DNA from 3 places in the Vibrio celticus genome. Region 2 is predicted to be linked to each of the others. Evidence: predicted binding sites of a transcription regulator. Region 2 holds the regulator's gene; each other region holds the start of a gene.
The links. The regulator CRP, encoded in region 2, controls carbon source genes, mostly activating them, when cyclic AMP is high. The targets are predictions, from matches to a motif close to TGTGANNNNNNTCACA.
Positions count from the first base shown of each region.

Region 1 (8,082 bases), 900 kb from region 2:
ACTGGCTAATCACTTTCTGCGTGAGTACTCGAAAGAGTTTAATGCTCAAGCGAAGAGCTTTTCAGACGATGCTATCCGTTCGATGAATCGCTACCATTGGCCTGGAAATGTGCGTGAGCTGATGAACCAGATTAAGCGTGTTGTGTTAATGTCTGATGCGGTGATCATTGAGGATCACCAACTCGATTTACCAAAACAGAATGATGAACGCCGAAGTTTGAAGAGTATTCGTGAGCGTTCAGAGCGCGATGCACTGCTGATTGTATTGGAGTCTTACGGCGGTCAGGTTTCGTTGGCAGCTAAAGAACTTGGCGTATCACGAGCAACTATGTACCGATTGCTCAATAAACACAGCCTAATCTCTGAGGGGGTTGTTTAGACTCTTTTCTACATGACTTTATTCAGTCACTGTAAACGAAAGGCCACGTATCTACGTGGCTTTTTTGTTTCTGAAGGATAGTCAGTTCTTTTCTAGCTCAGCCCGAAGATAGATATGCTGTGATTTTATATAATCATAGTGAATATGTTATATTTAAATGAATATGCAACTGATATTTTAGGTAAATGCATTGTTTTGAAAATGTTAACCAATTATCGGTTGAATAATATACTCACTTGGTTAGACTTTACCCGTGTGAAAGCAGATATTTAACAAAGACTTGTCTGCTTTACTTCCCCATTTCTTTTTGGATTTTTTAGTTAGTTTGGAGGCGCAAATGAAACATTTCGATTTTATACAGCATATTTGCGCGTCGTTTGATCCGTGTACTGACATGGTGACTGATATGTCACTCACATCAGCCATGGCCGATCGAAACACCCAAGATAAACCTAACTAATAGATCCGTACCCTTATTTGGCTGCGGAAAAATAGCAGCTAAGTGAGAAGCCCTCATACTATCTAACACGCTATTTTTCCTCAGTTGATTCAACAACTGGAGAGTTATTATGCGTCACTCAGTATATTTAAAATTAGCAACAGTCCTTATCCGTGCCGATGTTCGTCGTGAAGAGCGTGAATGGCAACGAAAAGTTCGTCGTAGTTCATATGAGCTGCCATGGAACAATACTCACTTATTAAGAGATATTGGTCTTGAAGCTGACGGTCGACCGATTGGTTTTTCTGAACCAGAAGTCGTCACGATTGAACGTCGAGTACGTCACCTTCGTCGTGTCTTAAGTGCGCGAATACCGACGTAATCTGCGGGGTTGATAGCACCTTTCGACCCCTAAGATAATTAACAGTGATAGTTATGGCGTCGAAAGTGCAAACTTTTGAACTAGAACTGGCCAAAAAAGAGAAGCGCTTGCTTCTCTTTTTTGCTTTTTTAAGCCGAGATTTGTGCTTTTTTAAGTCGTTATCTAGTAAAGGAAAAGAGTTCTACTAAGCTTTATAGAGCAAGGGAGGCCGGCTATGCAAAAGCATCAATTAGACATGTGGTTACATGGAGAGCACAAAGACTCTTATCAAACACCGAAAGTGTACGTTATTGGCTGTTCTGATATTTCAGAATATCTATTGGCGGTGGAGTACAAACACAAGCTAGAACCGGTAAAGCAAGACGGCGAGCCGCTTCACTTTGGATCCTTGGATCAAGTGAAAGAGGAGTTACTCCGACTCGGCTTTGAAAAGGCGTATCTTCGCTTACACAACGCCTATGATGAGTTTGGTAATGAGCCAAGCCAAAGCTACTGCGATATTGAACTGGCGCTCAAACCTCATTAAGAGGCGTTTGTAGCGCGAGATTAATTCTAATTACAGACTGTTTTGTAACGCACTGATAGTTTTGGCTATCGAGGCTAGATTTAACGATCTATGCGTAATGTGTTGTCAGCAATTTGTGGGTGAATTGAGTTCGTAGATAGAAACCGCGTGGTTTGGTTTTGATAGGTTTTCCACTTGCACCGTAAGCTTCCGTTAACACACGACTGTTAGCAGCCTTCGGACGTAAATGCAGTGCTTCACCGTGTCTTGCTGTTATCTGTTCAACATTGCCTAACACGATCAACTCCATCAGTTCTTCCCAATCTCGTTTCAAGAGTTCATCTTCCGCTTGGCTAGGTGTCCATAATAATGGGAATCCTACATGCCTCTCCGCTAGCGGGATCTCTCTTTCTCCCTCGACAGGGATCCACAGTACCTTGGACAGCTTGTTTCGAACGTGACTGGTTTCCCAAGTTATGCCTTGCACACCCATCAAAGGCGCAACACACACAAAGGTGGTTTCGAGTGGCTTGCCAGAGTAGCCAATCGGAATGCTTTTTAGCTCGATCCCGAGCTTGGCAAAATCTTGCTCTGGTTTACTGCCTGCAGGTGCACCCAAGTGCCATTCCAATAGCTGCCCAACCCAGCCTTTATCACGCTTAAGGTCGTTTGGCATCACCATCTCGGCTTCGTCGGCGAGTTCTTTAAAGGTCATTCCGGCGATGGCATACGCGCGCTCTAACAGCTCTTGTTGTGTTTGTGGTTCTGGTTTCATAATAAAAGGTATGATCAAAAAAACGATTTTATCAGAAGTTATCACCAAATGACGACTGGTTAAGAAATGATCTCCTTGCGAGAAAAGGGATCAAACTCAGGGTTATCCACAGGACATAAAGGTAATTAATTGAAATATTAATTTAGTGGATAAATAAACAGGGGTTTATGGTGGATAAAATGCTTGCCAAATGGGGTTCAAAATGAATCTTTCACTTGGTAGTGTGGATAAACATCGGAGTGGTTGATCTTTAACCATGTCGAATTTCTGAAAGATCTTTTACATTTCCAATGTTTTTTAAAACTAAGATATTATTTTAATTGATTGATTTATATGAAGATAAATTAAGTTTTATTGATTTGTCGTTTTTTGTGTTGATGAATCTATGGATTAAAAAAAACGATTGCGGGTAATTCTTCACATAGTTATTCACAGAAAAGGTGAATAAATGTGGTCTATGTCTCACTATTGTGTGGGTAACTAGAATTTGAGCAAAACTTATCCATATCTTTAGTTATTATTCATAAATATAGCGCTTATCACGTCACTAAGTTTGCTCCGATTGGGGATATGTGGAAAAATCAGAGTAATTAAAAATTTAGATAGAGGTTGGCCAGTGATAGATGGCGATGGTTACCGATTAAATGTTGGTATTGTAATCTGTAACAACCATGGTCAGGTCTTCTGGGCTAAACGATACGGGCAACATTCATGGCAATTTCCTCAAGGGGGAATAGATGAAGGTGAGACTCCGGAACAGGCAATGTACCGCGAGTTGTATGAAGAGGTTGGCCTTACTAAAAAGGATGTAAAGATCGTCGCGACAAGTCGTCATTGGTTACGCTATAAGCTACCCAAACGACTGGTTCGGTGGGATTCTAAACCTGTCTGTATTGGACAAAAACAGAAGTGGTTTCTTTTGCGCTTAGATTGCGATGAATCGCATATCAATATGCAGCGTGGAAGTACACCTGAGTTTGATGGTTGGCGTTGGGTGAGTTACTGGTACCCAGTTCGACAAGTTGTTTCTTTCAAGCGAGATGTTTACCGTCGAGCGATGAAAGAGTTCGCATCTTTAGCAATGCCGTTTAAAGAGCGAAAAATAAAAGGAAAGCGCAAATTGCGTAGAGGTTAAGCATGCTCAGTCAACTAAGGGAAATAGTTGAACACGTATCAAGAGTTGAAGATGTGTCGACGGCTCTTGATGTTTTGGTGAAAGAGACATGCAGTGCGATGCAGACGGAATGTTGCACCGTGTATTTGGCAAATAATGATATGCAGCGCCTTGAGTTGATGGCAACTCAAGGCCTGATCTTCAAAGGCAATAGCATTCACATTGGTTTTGACGAAGGTCTGGTTGGCCTTGTTAAAAGAAGTGCTGAACCTATCAACCTTGCACAAGCATCTGCTCACCCTGCTTATAAGTTTTTTCCAGAGCTTGGAGAAAACGTCTATCACTCTTTTCTCGGTACTCCGATTATCCACCGCAAGCAAGTACTCGGTGTATTGGTCATTCAACAGAAGACTCCGCGTTTATTCAGTGAGATGGAAGAATCTTTCCTTGTCACGCTCTCAGCACAACTTGCCGTTATTGTGGCGCACGCCCAAACTCAAGGTCATTGGCTGTTAGAGCAACAGAAGCTACCTGCGACTAAAGGTATTGCAGCTTCATCGGGCGTGGCGATTGGTGATTTATGGTGGGACAACACCCAGCCTGAACTTACCGATGTTTATCCTGCTTCGACGCTCAATGTAGAGAGAGAGCATGAGTTGTTGGCGGTAGCGGTTGAAAATGCCCTCAATGACTTTAAGCGCATGCGAAAGCGCTTAGATAGCGAAATCAATAAAGACGCATTAGCGATCTTTGACCTGTTTACTCACTTACTCAACGATCCTATGTTGCGTAAGGATCTAAAGAGTCAAATTCAGAAAGGCGATAAAGCCGATTGGGCATTAAGACAAGTGGTTGAGAGCTATTCGAACCGCTTTGCTCGTATGTCTGATGTGTACCTTCGTGAGAGAGCACAAGACATCCGAGAGCTCGGACAAAGGTTGCTCTATTTCCTCCATAACTCTGAACATGAACTCCGCACATTAGATAAGCCGATTATTCTAGTGGTTCGTGAGTTAACCGCTTCGGTATTAGCGTCTATTCCAAAAGAAAAGCTATTAGCTGTTATTTCCTTGGAAGGGGCGGCGAACTCGCATGCAGCGATTTTGTCTCGAGCGCTTGGCATACCTTCAGTCATGGGGGTAAATCTCAATCTAGCTCAAGCTAATGGCAAGCAAGCGATTGTAGATGGGTACAGCGGTGAGATCTTTATTGAGCCGACGAAGAACCTACTCAAAGAGTATCAAGGGCTGATTCTGGAAGAGAGTGAGCTCTCTTCTATGGTCAACCGAGAACTGTATCTTCCGGCAAAAACCCAAGACGACAAGCAAGTCGAAATTCTGCTTAATGCGGGTTTGAGTGCAGACACTAACATCGCTATCAACCAAGGTGTTGATGGAGTAGGGCTGTATCGAACTGAAATCTCTTTCTTGTTGCAGCAAAGGTTCCCGTCAGAGGACGAACAATTCAAGCAGTATCGTTCTGTGCTGGCAAGCTACCCAGAGAAACAAGTGGTGATGCGTACACTCGATATCGGTGGTGATAAGGCCTTACCTTATTTTCCTATCGAAGAGGACAATCCATTCCTTGGTTGGCGTGGTATTCGTTTTACGCTCGATCATCCAGACATCTTTATTATTCAGTTACGTGCCATGCTACGTGCGAGTTGTGAAAGCCATAACTTGAGTATTTTGCTGCCGATGATCTCAGGTGCTCAGGAATTGGATGACGCGCTACAGCTGATTGAACAAGCGTATGATGAAGTGCATGAGCTTGATAGCCGAGTGCGTATGCCTCGCGTTGGTATCATGATTGAAGTGCCATCGATGCTTTACATACTGCCGTTGATTGCGGATAAGGTCGATTTCGTTTCAGTCGGTACCAACGACTTAACCCAATATTTATTAGCGGTTGATCGGAACAATTCACGAGTATCCGATGTCTACGAATCCATGCACCCTGCGGTGATCATGGCATTAAAACAAATTCATGATACTTGTAAGCAATATCAATTACCTGTGTGTATTTGTGGCGAGTTAGCCGGTGACCCGATGGGCGCGCTGCTATTGATTGGATTGGGGTATGAGACGCTAAGTATGAATACCTCGAATGTCGCAAGAACCAAATATTTGATTCGTCAATCGAACTTGGCTGAATTACAGGATTTGGCAAATAAGGCACTTTCAAAACCGTATGGTAGTGACATCTATAGTATGATGCTGAACTATTTCGAAGAGCGTGAATTTACAGGCTTCATTCGAGCAGGTAAAAAATAGGATTTAACGTGTCATATGAACTGATAGGCTTGTTAGCAGGCCTTGGTGCTATTGTTGGTGTTTTAGCTGGCTTGCTAGGCATTGGTGGTGGTTTGCTGGTGGTTCCTGCCTTACTGTTTTTGCTTCCTAAAGCGGGTATTCCTCAAGAGTTTGCGATGCAAATGGCATTGGCTACTTCGCTATCAACCATCATAGTTACGTCAGGATCGTCTGCGATTAACCATTTAAAGTTGGGTAACGTAGAGATGTTTGTCGTTAAATGGTTGATGCCAGGTGTGGTGATAGGTGGCTTCCTCGGTTCTTTTGTGGCCGATGTGATTCCAGCTCAATACCTACCAAAAGTCTTTGGTGTGATTGTCTTGGTGTTGGCGTTGCAAATGCTGTTGTCGATTCGCTCTAAGAGCCAAAAGTCGATGCCAGGTTCAGCTAAAACCGTGTTGTGTGGTGGCGGTATTGGTTTGGTATCAAGCTTAGCGGGCATTGGCGGTGGGTCTTTATCGGTACCTTTCCTTAACCATCACGGTGTGGAAATGCGTAAAGCCGTCGGCTCATCTTCGGTATGCGGTTGTGTTATCGCGATTTCGGGAATGCTAGGTTTCATTTGGCATGGAGCTTCTGTCGATGATCTTCCTGCGTATAGCTTAGGTTATGTTTATCTGCCGGCTTTGATCGCGATATCTTGTACCTCAGTTTTGACCACTCGAGTAGGTGCGAAACTGGCCACTCAATTGCCAACCCCTGTGCTGAAGAAATTCTTTGCGGTATTTTTAATGTTTATAGCAGCCACAATGCTGCTGTAGTGTCTTTTCTGTTAGCCATTGAGCTAACCGTTAATCAATTTAGATAGAGAGCCAAGTATGTCTCAGGGTTTTATCGAATTCCCAAATATCGATCCTGTTCTTATTGAACTAGGACCAATCTCAGTTCGTTGGTACGGCCTAATGTACCTTGTCGGTTTTATGTTTGCTCTTTGGTTAGCAAATCGCCGAGCTGATCAACCGGGTAGCGGTTGGACTCGAGAGCAAGTATCAGACTTACTGTTTGCTGGCTTTCTGGGTGTGGTGTTGGGTGGTCGTATTGGCTACGTACTTTTCTACAACTTTGACCTTTTCCTAGCAGACCCACTGTACCTATTTAAGGTATGGACTGGCGGTATGTCTTTCCACGGTGGCTTGCTTGGTGTTATTACTGCCATGTTTTGGTATGCCAAAAAGAACGGTCGAACCTTCTTTGGTGTGGCAGACATGATTGCACCATTGGTGCCATTTGGTTTAGGCATGGGACGCTTAGGTAACTTCATGAACAGCGAGCTTTGGGGCCGTGTGACTGATGTGCCATGGGCGATTGTGTTCCCTAACGGTGGTCCACTTCCTCGTCACCCATCTCAACTTTACGAGATGGCGCTTGAAGGTATTGTGCTGTTCTTCATCTTGAACTGGTTTATCAAAAAGCCGCGTCCTCTTGGTTCTGTATCAGGGTTATTCCTAGCTGGATATGGTACATTCCGCTTCTTAGTAGAATACGTACGTGAACCTGATGCTCACCTAGGTTTGTTCGGTGGATTTATCTCTATGGGACAAATTTTGTCACTGCCAATGGTTATCATCGGTGTGCTGATGATGGTGTGGGCATACAAGCGTGGTCACTACAAAGACGAATTACCACAACAAACGAAGTAAGGAATTGGTGTGAAACAGTATTTAGATCTCTGTCAGCGTATCGTTGATGACGGTACTTGGATTGAAAATGAACGCACGGGCAAGCGCTGCCTAACCGTGATCAATGCTGACCTTGAATATGATGTTGGTAATAACCAATTCCCACTGGTAACAACGCGTAAGAGCTTTTGGAAAGCCGCAGTAGCTGAACTGCTTGGTTATATCCGTGGTTACGACAATGCTGAAGATTTTCGTAAACTAGGAACTAAAACTTGGGATGCGAACTCGAACCTGAACGAAGCATGGCTGAATAACCCTTACCGCAAGGGTGAAGATGACATGGGCCGTGTTTATGGCGTTCAAGGACGTGCATGGGCAAAACCTGACGGCGGTCATATCGACCAATTGAAGAAGATTGTTGATGATCTAACGAACGGTATTGATGACCGTGGCGAGATCTTAAACTTCTATAACCCAGGTGAGTTCCACATGGGTTGTTTGCGTCCGTGTATGTACAGCCATCACTTCTCTCTACTTGGTGATACTCTGTACCTAAA
Region 1 is NZ_AP025463.1:3,013,524-3,021,605, reverse strand. It holds gene vpsR (cyclic-di-GMP-binding transcriptional regulator VpsR) at 1-379, shown strand, start outside; gene OCV19_RS13580 (DUF1127 domain-containing protein) at 949-1,200, shown strand; gene OCV19_RS13575 (DUF6482 family protein) at 1,415-1,726, shown strand; gene mutH (DNA mismatch repair endonuclease MutH) at 1,815-2,480, opposite strand; gene rppH (RNA pyrophosphohydrolase) at 3,097-3,615, shown strand; gene ptsP (phosphoenolpyruvate--protein phosphotransferase) at 3,618-5,867, shown strand; gene OCV19_RS13555 (sulfite exporter TauE/SafE family protein) at 5,876-6,667, shown strand; gene lgt (prolipoprotein diacylglyceryl transferase) at 6,725-7,546, shown strand; gene OCV19_RS13545 (thymidylate synthase) at 7,556-8,082, shown strand, end outside.
Region 1: a site for CRP is predicted at 2,930-2,945, ahead of rppH (RNA pyrophosphohydrolase). Genes of this name have one in related genera too.

Region 2 (8,082 bases):
TCTCGCTAACTTCCTAGCACGCTGAGTGTTTAAATTTGACCCTTTCTCCGTCTAAATAAGCCAGTTAAACGTATTCCATTACCCGTTAAGCGTTTAAATTCGGGCGTTACGCGTCTTCATCCCTCTGACGCCGATCACTTTTTATAACATTTCTCCCTCGTCAGGTTAAGTTTTTAGCCTATGCAAAATTATTCGCGTTATTTCGTCTCGAACCCAATATACCGCAATGCCAGTAAGGCTTTGCTGTTGCTGGTTATACGTTTAGGTAAAAAAAGCTTCATAAAACAGATTAATTGATGCATAAATAGTCATAGGTAGTGACGTTTAGCTGGTTGTAAGGGATGGCTAAAGAATAATCTACTATTGAAAAGGTTAATTAAATGTAAATATAATGCTGCAGCGGGATTATGGCGAGAGAAAATATCTTTGTCTCACTTATGAACCAGTACGCTTATTTGCGAAGCTTGCGGTATCGAGAAGGAATGTACGATGACAGTGGAAAAAAAAGTAGAACGTAGTCTGTTTAATGAGGTGATGGTGCCTTGTTATAACCCAATGGAAATGATCCCAGTAAAAGGGGAAGGCGCACGCGTTTGGGACCAACAAGGCCGAGAGTATATCGACTTTGCTGGTGGTATCGCTGTGAGCTGTTTGGGTCACTGTCACCCAGCAATGGTTAACGCAGTTACTGAGCAAGCAAACAAGATTTGGCATCTAAGTAACGTGATGACCAACGAACCTGCACTGCGTCTAGCTAAGAAGCTAACCGACGTATGTTTTGCAGAAAAAGTATTCTTTGCCAACTCTGGCGCAGAAGCGAATGAAGCAGCTTTGAAGCTAGCTCGTCGTTGGGCGGCGGACGTTCACGGTCCTGAGAAATCTGAAATCATTGCATTCAAACAAGGTTTCCACGGTCGTACTTTCTTTACCGTAACTGTGGGTGGTCAAGAAGCTTACTCTGATGGTTTCGGTCCTAAACCGGGCGACGTTACTCACCTGCCTTACAACGATATTGCAGCACTAGAAGCGCACATCTCTGATCGCACTTGTGCAATCATGATGGAACCTCTGCAAGGCGAGGGCGGTATCATCTCGCCAACCTCTGAATTCGTGAACACAGTTCGTGAACTGTGTGACAAACACAATGCACTGCTTATCTTTGATGAAGTGCAAACAGGTAATGGCCGTACTGGTAATTTTTACGCTTACCAAGGTCTAGGTGTGACACCAGATATCTTGAGCACGGCTAAATCTCTGGGTGGCGGTTTCCCTATTGGTGCAATGCTGACGACTTCTGAACTGGCAACACACCTAAAAGTCGGTACGCACGGTTCTACATACGGTGGTAATCCACTGGCGTGTGCTGTTGCAGAAGCGGTTGTTGATGTGGTTAGCCAACCTGAAACATTAGCTGGCGTGAAAGAGCGTGAAGCATTGTTCCGTGATGGTCTTACTAAGATTAACGACAAGTATCAAATCTTCAGTGAAGTTCGTGGTAAAGGCCTACTACTAGGTGCTGCGCTTAACGAAGAGTGGCAAGGCCGTGCACGTGACGTATTAGTAGCAGCAGGCGAACAAGGCTTGATGGTACTGGTTGCGGGTGCAAACGTGGTTCGTTTCACGCCATCACTGGTTATTACTACACAAGAAATTGAAGAAGGCTTATCGAAACTAGACAAAGCAATCGCTACGCTAGTTTAGCCTGAGCGGCGTCATAGGAATGATCGCCAATAGAGCGATCCCATGACGTTCTGCTAAAGGCCCAAGCTTCTGGTTTTGGGCCTATTTTGCATCTGGAGGGAATATTGATGCTAGTTGTTCGCCCAATAAAATTATCTGATTACGATGCGCTGCATACCTGCGCGGTTGAATCTGGTCACGGATTCACATCTCTTCCGGTTAACGAAGAACTGTTAACTAACCGTATTACTCACTCTGAATACAGCTTTGCCAAACAAGACGTGACTGAACCCGGAGATGAAGGCTACCTAATGGTTGGCTTTGATACCGAAACCGGTGAAGTTGCAGGTACCACAGGTATCGAAGCCTCAATTGGCTGGGATGTTCCGTTTTACTCTTACCACATCAGCAAAGTGGTTCACTCATCGCAAAAACTTGGCGTAAATAACATCGTTAAGCTGCTGACTTTCGGTAATAACTACACCGGATGCAGTGAGATCTGCACACTGTTCTTGCGCCCGGCTTTCCGCGGTGGATTGAATGGTCGTCTGATGTCTAAGTGTCGCTTCTTGATCATGTCTGAGCACCCAGAGCGTTTCTCAAAAACGATTTTTGCTGAGATGCGTGGTGTATCGGATGCCGAAGGCAACTCTCCTTTCTGGCAATGGTTGCAAGAGCACTTCTTCTCGATTGACTTCACGCTTGCCGATTACCTAACCGGTATTGGTAAGAAAGGCTTCATTGCAGACCTAATGCCGAAGCTACCTATCTACGTGAACCTACTGAGCAAAGAAGCTCAAGCGGTGATCGGAGAGGTACATGACAATACGCGCCCTGCACTTAAGTTGCTGGAACGTGAAGGTTTCACTAACCGTGGCTATGTCGATATCTTTGATGCAGGCCCAACGGTTGAGTGTGATCTAAGAAACATCGAATCTGTGCGTTACTCAATTCGAGCACAGGTTCAAATTGCAGAGCACTCTAGCTCTAAAGACTTCCTAATTGGTAATACCTCGTTTGAGAACTTCCGCGCAGTAGCCGCGAAAGGTGCGTATGACCAAGCAAGCGACACAGTGATTTTATCATCTGAAGTAGCAAGCGCTCTTGAAGTAACAGAAGGCGAATTCGTTCGCATGTTGGCTCAGTAAGAGCGGCGATTATCTGTCGAAGATTTTAAGGATAGAAGTATGACTCAGTGGATAGCAGGACAGTGGGTGGCAGGTCAAGGTGACGCCATGACATCAGTAAGCCCATACAACAATGAAGTAGTGTGGCAGGGTGATAGCGCAACACCAGCACAGGTTGAATCTGCAGTAGCAGCAGCTCGTGAAGCCTTCTTGGTTTGGAAAAAACTGAGCTTTGCAGAGCGTGAAGCGATCGTGTTGAACTTTGCTGAGAAAGTTAAAGAGAACAGCGAAGAAATCGCACAGATTATCGCGAAAGAGACGGGCAAACCGATTTGGGAAACTCGCACTGAAGCGGGAGCGATGGCGGGCAAGATTGCTATCTCAATCCGTGCTTACCATGAGCGTACCGGTGAAGCTTCTCGTGAAGCGGCAGGCAACCAGATTGTACTGCGTCATCGTCCATTAGGCGTGATGGCGGTATTTGGTCCTTATAACTTCCCGGGTCACTTACCAAACGGTCATATTGTTCCTGCATTGCTATCGGGTAATACCGTGGTATTTAAGCCTTCAGAGCAGACACCTTGGACGGGTGAGTTTGCGATGAAGCTATGGCAAGAAGCGGGTCTTCCTGCTGGTGTAATCAACCTAGTACAAGGCGCTAAAGAGACAGGTATCGCACTAGCCGATGCCAAAGGTCTTGATGGCGTGCTGTTCACAGGTAGTGCTAATACTGGCCATATCCTGCATCGTCAATTCGCGGGTCAACCGGGCAAGATGCTAGCGCTAGAGATGGGTGGCAATAACCCTATGGTGATCAGTGACCAATATGGTGACGCAGACGCAACGGTATACACCATTATCCAATCGGCGTTCATCAGTGCGGGTCAACGCTGTACATGTGCTCGTCGCCTGTATGTGCCTGTTGGCGAGAAGGGTGATCTGCTACTCGATAAGCTGGTCGCAGCGACGCAAAAGATTCGTGTCGATCAGCCATTCGCTGAACCAGCACCCTTTATGGGGCCGCAAATCTCTGAAGCTGCGGCTAAGTTCATTCTGGACGCGCAAGCGAATCTACAATCGTTAGGCGGTGTCAGCCTAGTAGAAGCAAAAGCGGGTCAAGCGGCGTTTGTTTCTCCGGGTATTATCGATGCAACCAACATTGCTGAACTGCCGGATGAAGAGTACTTCGGTCCATTGCTACAAGTTGTTCGTTACCAGTCACTAGAGCAAGCGGTTGAGCTAGCTAACGACACTCGTTTTGGTTTATCTGCTGGCTTAGTATCAACAGATGATTCTGAATGGGAATACTTCGTTGACCATATCCGTGCGGGTATTGTTAACCGTAACCGTCAGCTAACAGGCGCAAGTGGTGATGCACCATTTGGTGGTCCGGGTGCTTCAGGCAACCTACGCCCAAGTGCTTACTATGCGGCGGACTACTGTGCTTATCCTATGGCTTCAATGGAAGGCGGTGAAACTCAACTTCCAGCAACGTTTAGCCCAGGTATTGAGCTTTAATTTAGGCTAATGAGTCTTAGGCTCATGCGTTAAGCTTGAAAGAGGGAGGTGGTGTTATCACTTCCCTTTTCCACCACGTCCGACACCTAGATTGGGCGGTAGATAATAATAGAACAAGTATGTCACAGGCTGATGGCTGCTGACTCTGTGTCTCAGCTTCTCCCTCTCTAATCCAAATTACTAGCTTGCTAGAACCTCTGACAAGGAGTCACCATGACGCCCGATCTACTCTTTAAATCACTATGGGACGATTACATTCACAGGCTGTGTCCATCGGCTGAGAAAGTGCATCACTTGCTGAAAGAAGATGAAGCGCTGATCAACGACCATATTGCACTGCGTACTTTTAATGTTGCCCCTCTCGGTATTGAAACACTAGCTAAGCCTTTCCTGGAACTGGGTTACAAGGCGTGTGGCGACTACCTGTTTGAGAGCAAGAAGCTAGTGGCTAAACACTACGAGCACCCAGACCCGAAGCAGCCAAAAGTGTTCATTAGTGAATTGAAGGTAGAAGAGTGTTCAAGTGACTTGCAACAGATCGTTGCGAAGTTGGTTGAGCAAGTCGACGCAACCAAACTTCAAGGTCATGAGTTCTTGTTTGGCGGTCGTCTATGGGGTTTGAGCTTCGCTGATTTCCAAGTGCTTGCAAAAGAGAGTGAATACGCGTCTTGGCTAGCAGCTCATGGATACGGTGCAAACCACTTTACGGTGAGTGTGAATCAGCTAAATAACTTCGATGAAGTACAGGCGGTGAATGACTACTTGAGCGAGTCGGGCTTCACGATCAATGCATCTGGCGGTCAGGTTAAAGGCTCTCCAGAGGTCTTATTAGAGCAATCATCAACAATGGCAGACAAAGTCCCAGTTTCATTTGTTGAAGGCAATGAGATGATTCCTGGGGGCTTCTATGAGTTCGCTAAGCGTTATGCGATGGCCAACGGTGAGCTTTACACCGGTTTTGTTGCAGCATCAGCTGACAAAATCTTTGAGAGCACCAACGGTTAAAGAAAGATACGAGCACGGATTTTGTCCTAGAGATTCGAGTACGCTTCGCTTCGAGACAGTTTGTGCTTGGAAGCTGTAGGTGTTCTATTCGCATCACGTATCTGCTCTATAGATCTTAAGAAAACAAAAAAGCCACCAAACTCGCATTTGGTGGCTTTCAAATTTTTGGCTCAGTTAATCGAGATTAACGAGTGCCGTATACCACGATAGTTTTACCGTGTGCAGAAATTAGGTTCTGCTCTTCTAGCATCTTCAAGATACGACCAACTGTCTCACGAGAACAACCAACGATCTGGCCAATCTCTTGACGAGTGATCTTGATTTGCATGCCATCAGGGTGAGTCATTGCATCTGGCTGTTTCGCTAGGTTTAGTAGCGTTTGAGCGATACGACCTGTTACGTCAAGGAACGCTAAGTCACCAACCTTTTGGCTAGTTACTTGTAGACGGTTTGCCATTTGCGCTGAAAGGCGCATTAGGATATCTGGGTTCACTTGGATAAGTTGACGGAATTTCTTGAAAGAAATCTCAGCTACTTCACAAGGAGATTTAGCACGAACCCAAGCTGTACGCTCTTGGTCTTCTTCGAACAAGCCAAGCTCACCGATGAAGTCGCCTTGGTTTAGGTAAGAAAGAATCATTTCCTTACCTTCTTCGTCTTTGATAAGAACTGCCACAGAACCTTTAACGATGTAGTACAAGGTTTCTGCCTTTTCACCAGCATGAATCAAAGTACTTTTTGAAGGGTACTTATGAATATGACAGTGTGAAAGGAACCACTCTAATGTTGGATCGGTTTGAGGTTTACCTAGAACCATAATATCTCACTTCCTCTGCAGGGTATGCTTGCCGCTTTCCGTATTTTAGCTAAGCCTGGATTGACTTGTAGGATAAGAGCACTCGTTGAGTGCTGCAAGCTATCTTGTGTTTCGTTTAAGAATAGTATCCTTTTTCAGGTACTATTTCTTGATTTTAATCGTGACCAAGCTACGATTTTTTACGCAAAATTGTGCACATGATCACGGTATGAAAAGTAATCAACCAGAATGTCGTTTTGTTAACCTATTTTTCCGGTTTCGATGAGTTGTTGCAGGATTGGCCTCACAATGAGCTCCATAGCAAAACTCATCTTGCCGCCTGGCACCACTAGCGTGTTATGACGAGACATAAACGAGCCATCAATCATAGCCAGAAGGTAGGGGAAATCGACGTTTTTGATGCCACGCAAACGTATAACTACGAAGCTTTCGTCTAAACTTGGAATCCCTTTGGCGTTGAGTGGGTTCGATGTATCTACGGTTGGAACACGCTGAAAGTTGATGTGAGTTCGCGAAAATTGTGGGGTAATGTAGTTAAGGTAATCATCCATCGAACGAACAATGGAGTCCATTACGGCTTCGCGTGAATGGCCACGATCGCGGGTGTCACGAACGAATTTTTGAATCCACTCTAGGTTTACGATAGGTACCATGCCGATCAGCAAATCGACGTGTTGAGAAACGTTAATGTCGCCATCAACCACACCACCGTGCAGGCCTTCGTAAAACATCACATCGGAATTTTCAGGGATCTCCTGCCATGGCGTAAAGGTGCCCGGCATTTGATTGTAAGGCACGGCTTCATCGAAGGTGTGCAGGTAGCTTCGTACTTTACCTGTACCTTCGTTACCGTATTTACGGAAGAACTCTTCTAGCGCACCAAAGTCGTTGGCTTGTGGACCAAAGTAGCTGATGTGCTTACCTTGCTCGCGCGCTTTACGGATCTCGACATCCATCTCTGGGCGAGTGAAGCGATGGAAACTATCCCCTTCAACCCAAGCTGCCTTCACGTCCATCATATTGAACATTTTACGGAAGGCTTCTGAGGTGGTGGTGGTGCCGGCTCCAGATGAACCCGTCACCGCAATAATTGGATGTTTAGCGGACATGACAACCCTTGTCTTTTGAGTAACTTACTTGTTAGCAATCGTTTACCACTATAACACGGCTCCTTTATGAGCGCAGCTTAGAAGCGTTTTGTGACTTGAATATCAACGGTTTCATGGAGCTCAGAAAACACGATGCTGACTTCTCCTGAAGCTAATTGATGTTTCACTTGGTCAATCTTGTTTTGCAGTGAAACCTCTACGTCGCCGTAGTCTGTGCCTTCACGCAGCACGAACTCTTTGATGAGGTTTTCCAGTGTCTCTGGCGCAATGTCTTGCCATGGGATGATCATAAATACTTCTCTCTTTTATGTTCATAGATATGTTTATTGATGTAGAAATACGTGTGCTTAGTAATGTTTTGCTTCTATTTACTAAGGCTCGGTCATTATGCCGAATCTTGGATACTTTCATAGTAGGCAGGCAAGGCTTCTTCTAACCAAAACCTTGGTTTGAGTGTGCTACCAGTAATAAACCCAACATGGCCGCCTTTTTGAAACAGTCGATAATCGATGTTATCGGGCAGAACGAATTTTGGGATCACATCATCGGTCATGAAAGGGTCGTCTTTGGCATGAATGATCTGAGTCGGCAGTTTGATCTTATTGAGCTTAGGCAGTGCAGAACATTGCGCATAATAATCTTGGGCATTTTTGAAGCCGTGCAGAGGCGCAGTGATTCGCTCATCAAACTCATACAGTTTGGTGATGTTCTTGATGGCTTCAGCGGTGATGCCAAGTTTTTCCTGTAGCAGGTTAACCTTTTTTAGCGCATTCGATTTTAGAGAGTTGAGCAGGTACTTCTTATAGAGTTTGGAGAAACCACGCTC
Region 2 is NZ_AP025463.1:295,198-303,279, forward strand. It holds gene OCV19_RS01320 (aminodeoxychorismate/anthranilate synthase component II) at 1-25, shown strand, start outside; gene OCV19_RS01325 (aspartate aminotransferase family protein) at 490-1,701, shown strand; gene astA (arginine N-succinyltransferase) at 1,809-2,828, shown strand; gene astD (succinylglutamate-semialdehyde dehydrogenase) at 2,868-4,325, shown strand; gene OCV19_RS01340 (DUF1338 domain-containing protein) at 4,539-5,330, shown strand; gene crp (cAMP-activated global transcriptional regulator CRP) at 5,515-6,147, opposite strand; gene OCV19_RS01350 (phosphoribulokinase) at 6,387-7,256, opposite strand; gene OCV19_RS01355 (YheU family protein) at 7,334-7,546, opposite strand; gene OCV19_RS01360 (hydrolase) at 7,642-8,082, opposite strand, start outside.

Region 3 (8,082 bases), 1.1 Mb from region 2:
ATATCATCGTGATGGTGTCTGACATCAATGCCTATAGCCCAGCGATTCAGGCAGTATTTGGTAATGCCCCGGGTGAGCGTTATATCCCTTACTCGATCTCAGATAGAACCGCCGACCAAGAAAGCCCAATCCTGACCGCCTTCATGCAGTTGGTCGCACTGCCGAATACGCGTTGTTTAGCGTCTGAGTTGCTAGAGTTGTTAGAAATCCCTGCAATGATGGCACGCTTTGGTATTGATGAATTTCAATTTGAGCAAGCCAAGCAGTGGGTTGAAGAAGCGGGTATCCGTTGGGGCGTCGATTCTTCTACGGCAACCGAGTTTGATTTGCCTGCCACGGAGCAAAATACTTGGCTGTTTGGTATCCAGCGCATGCTATTGGGCTACGCGATGTCGGATTCTGCAGGTTTGTTTGAAACTGAACACTCTCCAATTGCTGCTTATAACGAAGTTCAGGGCATTAACGCCGAACTTGCAGGTAAGTTAGCGCACTTTATCGATCGTATCGCTCATTACCGTCAACGCCTTACTGAGACCCAATCTATCGACATGTGGCGTGAAACCTTGCTGCAAATGATTGATGATTTCTTTGCGGTTGAGTTAGAAGGTGAGGTGGTGCTTAAGTCGATTCGCGATGCACTTTCTCAACTGAATGAACAGCTTGATGATGCCTTGTACGAACAAGAGCTATCGCCAAGCATTATCTATCAGTACTTGAATAATAAACTGTCGGGCGCGCGTATTAGTCAGCGTTTCTTAGCGGGACAAGTTAACTTCTGTACCCTGATGCCGATGCGTTCTATTCCGTTCAAAACCGTTTGTCTATTAGGCATGAATGATGGTGTTTACCCGCGCTCAATGCCACCAGAAGGGTTTGATTTGATGAACGGGCGCACTCGTCCCGGAGACCGTTCTCGTCGTGATGATGACCGCTACCTATTCTTAGAGGCGATGTTGTCAGCGCAAGAATGTTTGTACATAAGCTATGTCGGCCGTTCGATTCAAGATAATACTGAGCGAGTGCCGTCGGTATTGGTTTCAGAGTTGATTGAGTACTGCCAGCAGAACTATTGCCTAAGTGCAGATCAAGCGCTACCAAGTGATGATTCTGGTATCAAGCTGACTCAAGCGATCAGTTTTGAACACACCATGACGCCATTTAGCCCGGCTGCCTTTACTCAAGGTGATTCAAGCCATGTGCTGAGTTACGCCAAAGAATGGCTTCCTGCGGCTAACCGTTCCGGTGAACGCAGTGGTGAATTCAATCGTGCCTTGGATGACTATTTGCTTGGTGCGACCTATCCATTGGAATTGGATTTGGTTGAGCTGCAGCGTTTCTGGCGCTTGCCAGTGCAATACTTCTTTAATCGCCGCCTAAAAGTGGTGTTTGAGCCCCCGCTTCCGGTAATGGAAGACGATGAACCGTTCGTGCTTAATGGTTTAGAAAGTTTCCAACTAAAAGACGCTTTGCTTCAAGTATTACTCGATCATCCTGAAGGGGCGGATGAAGCGGTTCGCTTGTTTGTCTCTGAGCAAAAAGCTCAAGGTCGATTACCGGTTGGCGCTTTTGGTGATATCGAATTTGAAACCAACCGCGTTCAAGCAGAAGACTTAGCCAAAGAGATTCGATTTGTAAGTGGGCAGCCACAACAAGATCTCGAGGTAAATATTGAATTTGACGTACTAGGTGAGGGCAAACCGGTTCGTTTGATGGGTTGGCTGACTCAAAACTATCAATCGGGTTTAGTGCGTTTCCGTAGTGGCAAAATTCGCTCGCAAGATTACTTGGCTGCGTGGGTCGATCACTTGTGTTGTGCGGTGATGGGGCACGGCAAAACGACTCATATTATTGGCTATGACAGAAAAGAAGGCGTGGTTCACCAAACGCTACAACCTATCGGCGATGCGCAGCAGGCGAAGAGTTTATTAGCTGAGTTAGTGCGACTGTTCTATCAAGGTATGACTGCACCACTGCCGTATTTCCCGAAAACCGCCTTAGCCGGCGTTGAAGCGGGCTTTAGCCGTGGTAAATGGGTCGATGATGAAGAGAAGTCGCTCAAGAAAATGGCCGATACTTTTAATGATAGCTTCGCTTTCACGGGCGAGGGTCGAGATACCTACATCTCGCGTATTTGGCCTAAGTGGGACGAGGAGCTGGCGGCTGAGTCGCGTATGTATTCAACGCTTGTGTTACAGGCGGCTAGGTTGGCGGCTGCCGATCTGGAAGATCAGGAGTAAGTGGCTGTGATCGACAAGATCAGTAGCGTGTGCGCTGAATTAATGAAAAACGAAAGAGAGTCGCTGGTAAGCATTTGGGATGCTTACTTTCCTGGTGAAGGGAATCAAAGTGAAGAGAAGCAAGGTACAGGAAATAAAGTGGCCGCCAGTAAATCATTATTAGTGTAGGGCGTTCGCTGTACGGCCACAGGTCAGAGGGACCATTATTCTGTGGTTCAAAGTAACGCCATAAAGTACAAAACTCGTACGCGCTCCTGAACTCGTGGGCGCATAGTAGCGAGGCGATCTGAATTGATCCGTGAGAGAGATCGCACAAACTATTAACAAATTAGCGTAGGACGTAAATTGAATGACGTTTTCCACGCTAGGTCACATTTGTAACAACATATCTATCAGAAGGCAGTAAGGCATGACGACCACAAGCAGTGTTCAGGTAATTGCTCCACAGACACTCAATACCATGACGTTTCCACTTCATGGCGCGCGTTTAATTGAAGCATCGGCGGGTACAGGTAAAACATTTACCATTGCTGGCTTGTACTTACGCCTACTGCTTGGGCACGGCACGGCTGCACCACAAGGTGAGCTTACAGAAGCTACCCGACACCACGAGCCGTTAACCGTAGACCAAATTCTGGTGGTGACCTTTACCGAAGCGGCAACTGCAGAGCTCAAAGACCGCATAAGGAAAAAAATACGCGCTGCATATATATCATTTCGTAGAGGCGTTTGCGTTGACTCTAAAGATCAATTTATCAAAGACTTACTTGAAGAATACGATGATGCCAAGAGAGCATCCGCAGCCATAACATTGCTTAATGCCGAAAGGCAAATGGACGAAGCCGCGGTATACACCATTCACGGCTTCTGTCAGAGAATGTTGACTCAAAATGCCTTCGAGTCTGGAAGCCGTTTTGATAATGAATTTGTGACCGATGAAAGTCATTTGAAAGCGCAAGTGGTTGCTGACTACTGGCGTAAGCAGTTTTACCCGCTGCCGATTCAACTGGCAGGTGAGGTTCGTAATATTTGGGGCTCACCGGCTGCGTTATTAGCTGACGTAAATCGTTATCTGACGGGTTCTCCATTGAAGCTAACCGTAGAAGCGATGTCGGGTGACTTACAAACTCTGCACAAGCAGAACCTAGACAAAGTGAAGCAACTCAAAGCGCTGTGGTGTGAGTCTGCTGCGGACTTTTTGGCTTTGATCTCAAGTTCAGATGTGAACAAGCGCAGTTACACCAAGAAGTCTCTGCCAACATGGTTAGAAGCGGTCACAGCATGGGCGCAGAGCGACACCCATGATTACCAGTTCCCAGATAAACTAGAGAAGTTCTCTCAAGCTACTCTAATTGAAAAAACACCGAAAGGCACTGTACCTCAGCACGCAGTTTTCGAAGCGATTGAGGACTTCTTAAATTCTCCTGCAAACCTGAAAGCCCCGTTATTGGCGCATGCGATTACTCACTGTCGAACTATTCTAGCCAAGGCTAAACAGCAGAAGCAGTGGTTATCATTTGATGATTTGCTGACTCAGTTATCTGCATCGATTGATGTCGATGAGCAATCCTTGCTGGTGGAAAGAATTCGCACCTTATACCCGGTGGCGATGATCGATGAATTCCAAGATACCGATCCGCTGCAATACAGTATTTTTAGCCGAATCTACCTCGATAACCCGCAGTGTGGTCTGTTTATGATCGGTGACCCGAAACAGGCTATCTACGGTTTCCGTGGCGCGGATATCTTTACTTACATCAAGGCAAGAAACCAAGTTAGTGCTCACTATACGTTAGGGACTAACTGGCGTTCGAGTGCTGATATGGTCAGCGCGGTAAACCAAGTGTTTATGAATTCGGACAGTCCGTTTATCTACGACCAAGACATTCCATTCTTACCCGTTGCTGCCAGTCCATCGGCTGATAAGCGCCAATGGGTAATGAATGGTGAAACTCAGCATGCACTCACCTTTTGGCTACAAGAGGCTGAGGGCAAGCCGTTACCAAAGGGCGAATATCACAAGGCAATGGCTGAGGCGACGGCGAGTCAAATTCAAACCATTCTGACCGCTTCTCAAAACCAGCAAGCCTATTTTGATAACGGCAAAAAACAGCATGCCGTGAATGCGGGTGATATTGCTGTCTTGGTTCGAACCGGCAGTGAAGGTCGTCTGATCAAGAACGCGCTGTCTGAGCAAGGCATTGCAAGTGTGTATTTGTCTAACCGAGACAGTGTATTCACCAGCTTGGTTGCGCAAGATATTCAACGCTTGCTGCAAGCGGTGCTGACACCTGAAAATGACCGTGCATTGCGCGCGAGTCTAGCCTTCGAGTTATTTGCTCTAGATGCGGCTTCATTGGATGAGCTTAATAACGATGAAGTGGTGTGGGAAAACGTGGTTAACGAATTTCGAGAATATCGTAAGTTGTGGCTGCAGCGTGGCGTGCTACCAATGCTTCGTAGCGTCATCAGCAAGCGACATCTCGCGGAACGTTTACTGGAAGAAGAAAATGGTGAGCGCTCACTTACCGATTTAATGCACATTGGCGAATTGCTGCAACAAGCAAGACAAGAGCTCGATAGTGATTATGGTTTGTTGCGTTGGTTAGCAGAAGCGATTTCCGATGCTCAAAATGGTTTAGGCGGCAGTGAGGATGACATTCAGCGTCTTGAGTCAGAGAGAAACTTGGTTCAAATCGTTACTATTCACAAATCGAAAGGTTTGGAATATGACTTAGTATTCCTCCCATTTGTCGCGAGTTACCGAGAAGCGAGCGAAGGCAAATTCTACGATCATGATTCAGATACCACAGTACTGGATATTACAGGTAGTGATAGTGCTTTAGCGCAAGCCGACAAAGAGCGACTGGCGGAAGATTTACGTTTGATTTATGTAGCGTTGACTCGTGCGGTTTATGGCTGTTTCATTGGTATGGCGCCACTGCGTAAAGGGCGTTCAACCAAAGAGCCGACCGGCGTGCATTTGAGTGCGATGGGCTATTTGGTTCAAAACGGTCAAGAGCAAGGTATTGCCGAATTGCATCAGGCTCTTGCAGCCATTGAGGACAAGAACTCCAGTGTGCTGCTAGCCGAAACTCCAACCGCTCACGAGCAAGTGTTTGTACAAACCGAGCAAGTGAGCGAAGACTTACATGCGAACGAGCTCAAGGCTTCAATCGACAGGGCTTGGCGTATCACCAGTTACTCGGGGCTTGTAAAGCAAGGCAGTCACGGTGCGAGTCATGACGCGACCATTGAGGTGTCTGGCTTTGATATTGATTCGGCTGATGAGCAGGATGAGTCTGAGTTGATTGAGCCTGAACGCTCTATATTTACGTTCCCTCGTGGTGCTCGTCCGGGTACTTTCTTGCACACCTTGTTTGAGGAGGTTGAATTTACCGAGCCAGCAACCAGTGAACATAACACGCAAGTAATCACTCACTTATTAGAATCAGAGCAATATGAATTAGAGTGGCTACCTGTGCTTCAGCAACTGGTCGATACAGTGCTGAACACCGCATTAGACGGCAAGAACTTAAAACTAAGCGAGAAAGACTCAACACAACGCTTAGTTGAGATGGAGTTCTTACTGCCAATTGAAGTATTGGCCTCATCAGAGTTGAATCAAACCATTCAATATCATGATCCATTGTCAGCCAAAGCGGGCGACCTAGGTTTTCAAACCGTGCAAGGTATGTTGAAAGGCTTCATCGATTTGGTGTTTGAGCACCAAGGTAAATACTATGTACTCGACTGGAAATCGAATCACTTAGGAGATGATGTTGCTGTCTACCATGGCGAGGCATTGAAATCGGCGATGGCCGACCATCGCTATGATTTGCAATATCAAATTTATGCATTGGCGTTGCACCGTTTCTTACGCAGCCGCGTTGCCAATTACAGCTACGAACAACATTTTGGCGGCGTGTACTACTTGTTCTTACGAGGAATAGACGGCCAATCTCAGCAAGGTATTTTCTCGGCGAAACCAACACTGGCGTTACTTGATGAAATGGATCAATTGATTGACGGTAAAGTGATAGACAGACGTTCAGCACAATTGAATGACGATGAAACTGGTCAGATGGGGCTTTTATAATGACAACAACGACCACTAATACCAGCATAGAAACAGCGAACACAACGAAGCCAGTTTCACTTATTCCTGAGCAACTTATGGATGTACTCAAGTTTCTTGCAGATAAGGGTTCGATTCGTCAGTTGGATTATCAGTTTGCCCGTTTTATTGCTCAGCAAGCCACGAGTTACTCTCAAGAAATCGGTTTTCTCGCTGGGGTAGTGAGCCATGAATTAGGCAAAGGGCACATTTGTTCTCAGCTTATACAGCAGCATACGATAGGCCCTGCACAAACGGCAGATCTAGCCCAGTTACTTGGGTTGTATGGTGAAACGGCGCTGCAATTGAATCAAAAGCTGTTAGGTATTGATTGGTTGGCGGTACTTCAATCGTCCAATTTAGTTGGAGCAACCAATGACTGTGTTAAGCCGCTGATGTTTGATGGACAGCGTGTCTACTTACAGCGTTACTGGAACTACGAGGTTGTACTGGCAGACACGTTAAACCGTTTAAGTAAGCCAGTAGAGTTCAATATTGAACAGAAAAAGGCGCTGACGGAAACACTCAATCAGCTCTTTGCACGCAGCTATCACTTCCTGTTTAACGCCTTAGCCAAGGCTGAAGCAAGCCAACAAACGTCTCAGGTGTTACGCCAACAATTGGTGTGTGATCATCTTGATATTGTGAATGAGCAGGCTCTAGATTGGGGAGCAATCGACCAAGCGATTGTGCAAGCTAAGCAAGTGACAGACTTAGATGTGCTAGATAGCTTGGTATCGTTATCGGCATGTTTGAACTGGCAAAAAGTGGCGGCAGCGGTGGCGTTAAGTCGACGTTTTGCGGTTATTTCTGGCGGACCGGGCACCGGTAAAACGACCACGGTAACTAAGTTACTTTCGGCGATGGTCGAGCAATCGCTAAGCCAAGGTAAAACACCGACGATCAAGCTGGTGGCACCGACAGGTAAAGCGGCGGCACGTTTAACTGAGTCGATTGGTAAAGCGATTGAGCAGCTACCATTAACACCTGAAGTAAAGGCCAACATACCGACTGAATCCAGTACTTTACATAGGTTACTCGGCGCGATTCCTAACCGTGCTGAGTTTAGACATAACCGACGTAATCCACTTCACCTTGATATATTGGTAGTGGATGAAGCATCGATGGTTGATCTGTCGATGATGTATAAGCTGGTGGATGCACTTCCTGAGCACGCAAGGCTCATCTTATTGGGTGATAAAGACCAACTCGCTTCAGTAGAGGCAGGTGCTGTGCTCGGTGATATATGTTCATTCAACTCTGCAGGGTACAGCACAGCGCAAGGCAATTTGGTTGCGGAGATGACAGGTTTTGATGCGATAGCTAAACCAAGACAAGTCAAAGCTGGATCGGTGAATCCTCCTGCGATTGCAGACAGCTTGTGTATGCTGCAGAAGAGTTACCGTTTCGATGCGCGTTCTGGTATTGGTCAGCTGGCAAAAGCAATCAATAATGGTTCTGCGAATCAAGTAGACCAAGTGTTTGCCAAAGGTTTTGGCGATATCGAAAATCATCCTCTATCGAGCGACAGCTATAACTTGATGCTGCGTACCTTGGTTAATGAGTATGGCGCGTATCTCAATCGAATGAATGTGCCATTGGAAGAGTTAGAAACTCAAGAAGCGAGAGCCAAATCGGTACTCGATTTGTTCAGCCAATGCCGACTGTTGTGTTCTATTCGTGAAGGGGACTTTGGTGTTAAAGGTCTCAACCATAGAATTGAAAGGG
Region 3 is NZ_AP025463.1:2,817,581-2,825,662, reverse strand. It holds gene recC (exodeoxyribonuclease V subunit gamma) at 1-2,237, shown strand, start outside; gene OCV19_RS12715 (hypothetical protein) at 2,244-2,405, shown strand; gene recB (exodeoxyribonuclease V subunit beta) at 2,647-6,336, shown strand; gene recD (exodeoxyribonuclease V subunit alpha) at 6,336-8,082, shown strand, end outside.
Region 3: a site for CRP is predicted at 2,537-2,552, ahead of recB (exodeoxyribonuclease V subunit beta). Genes of this name have one in related genera too.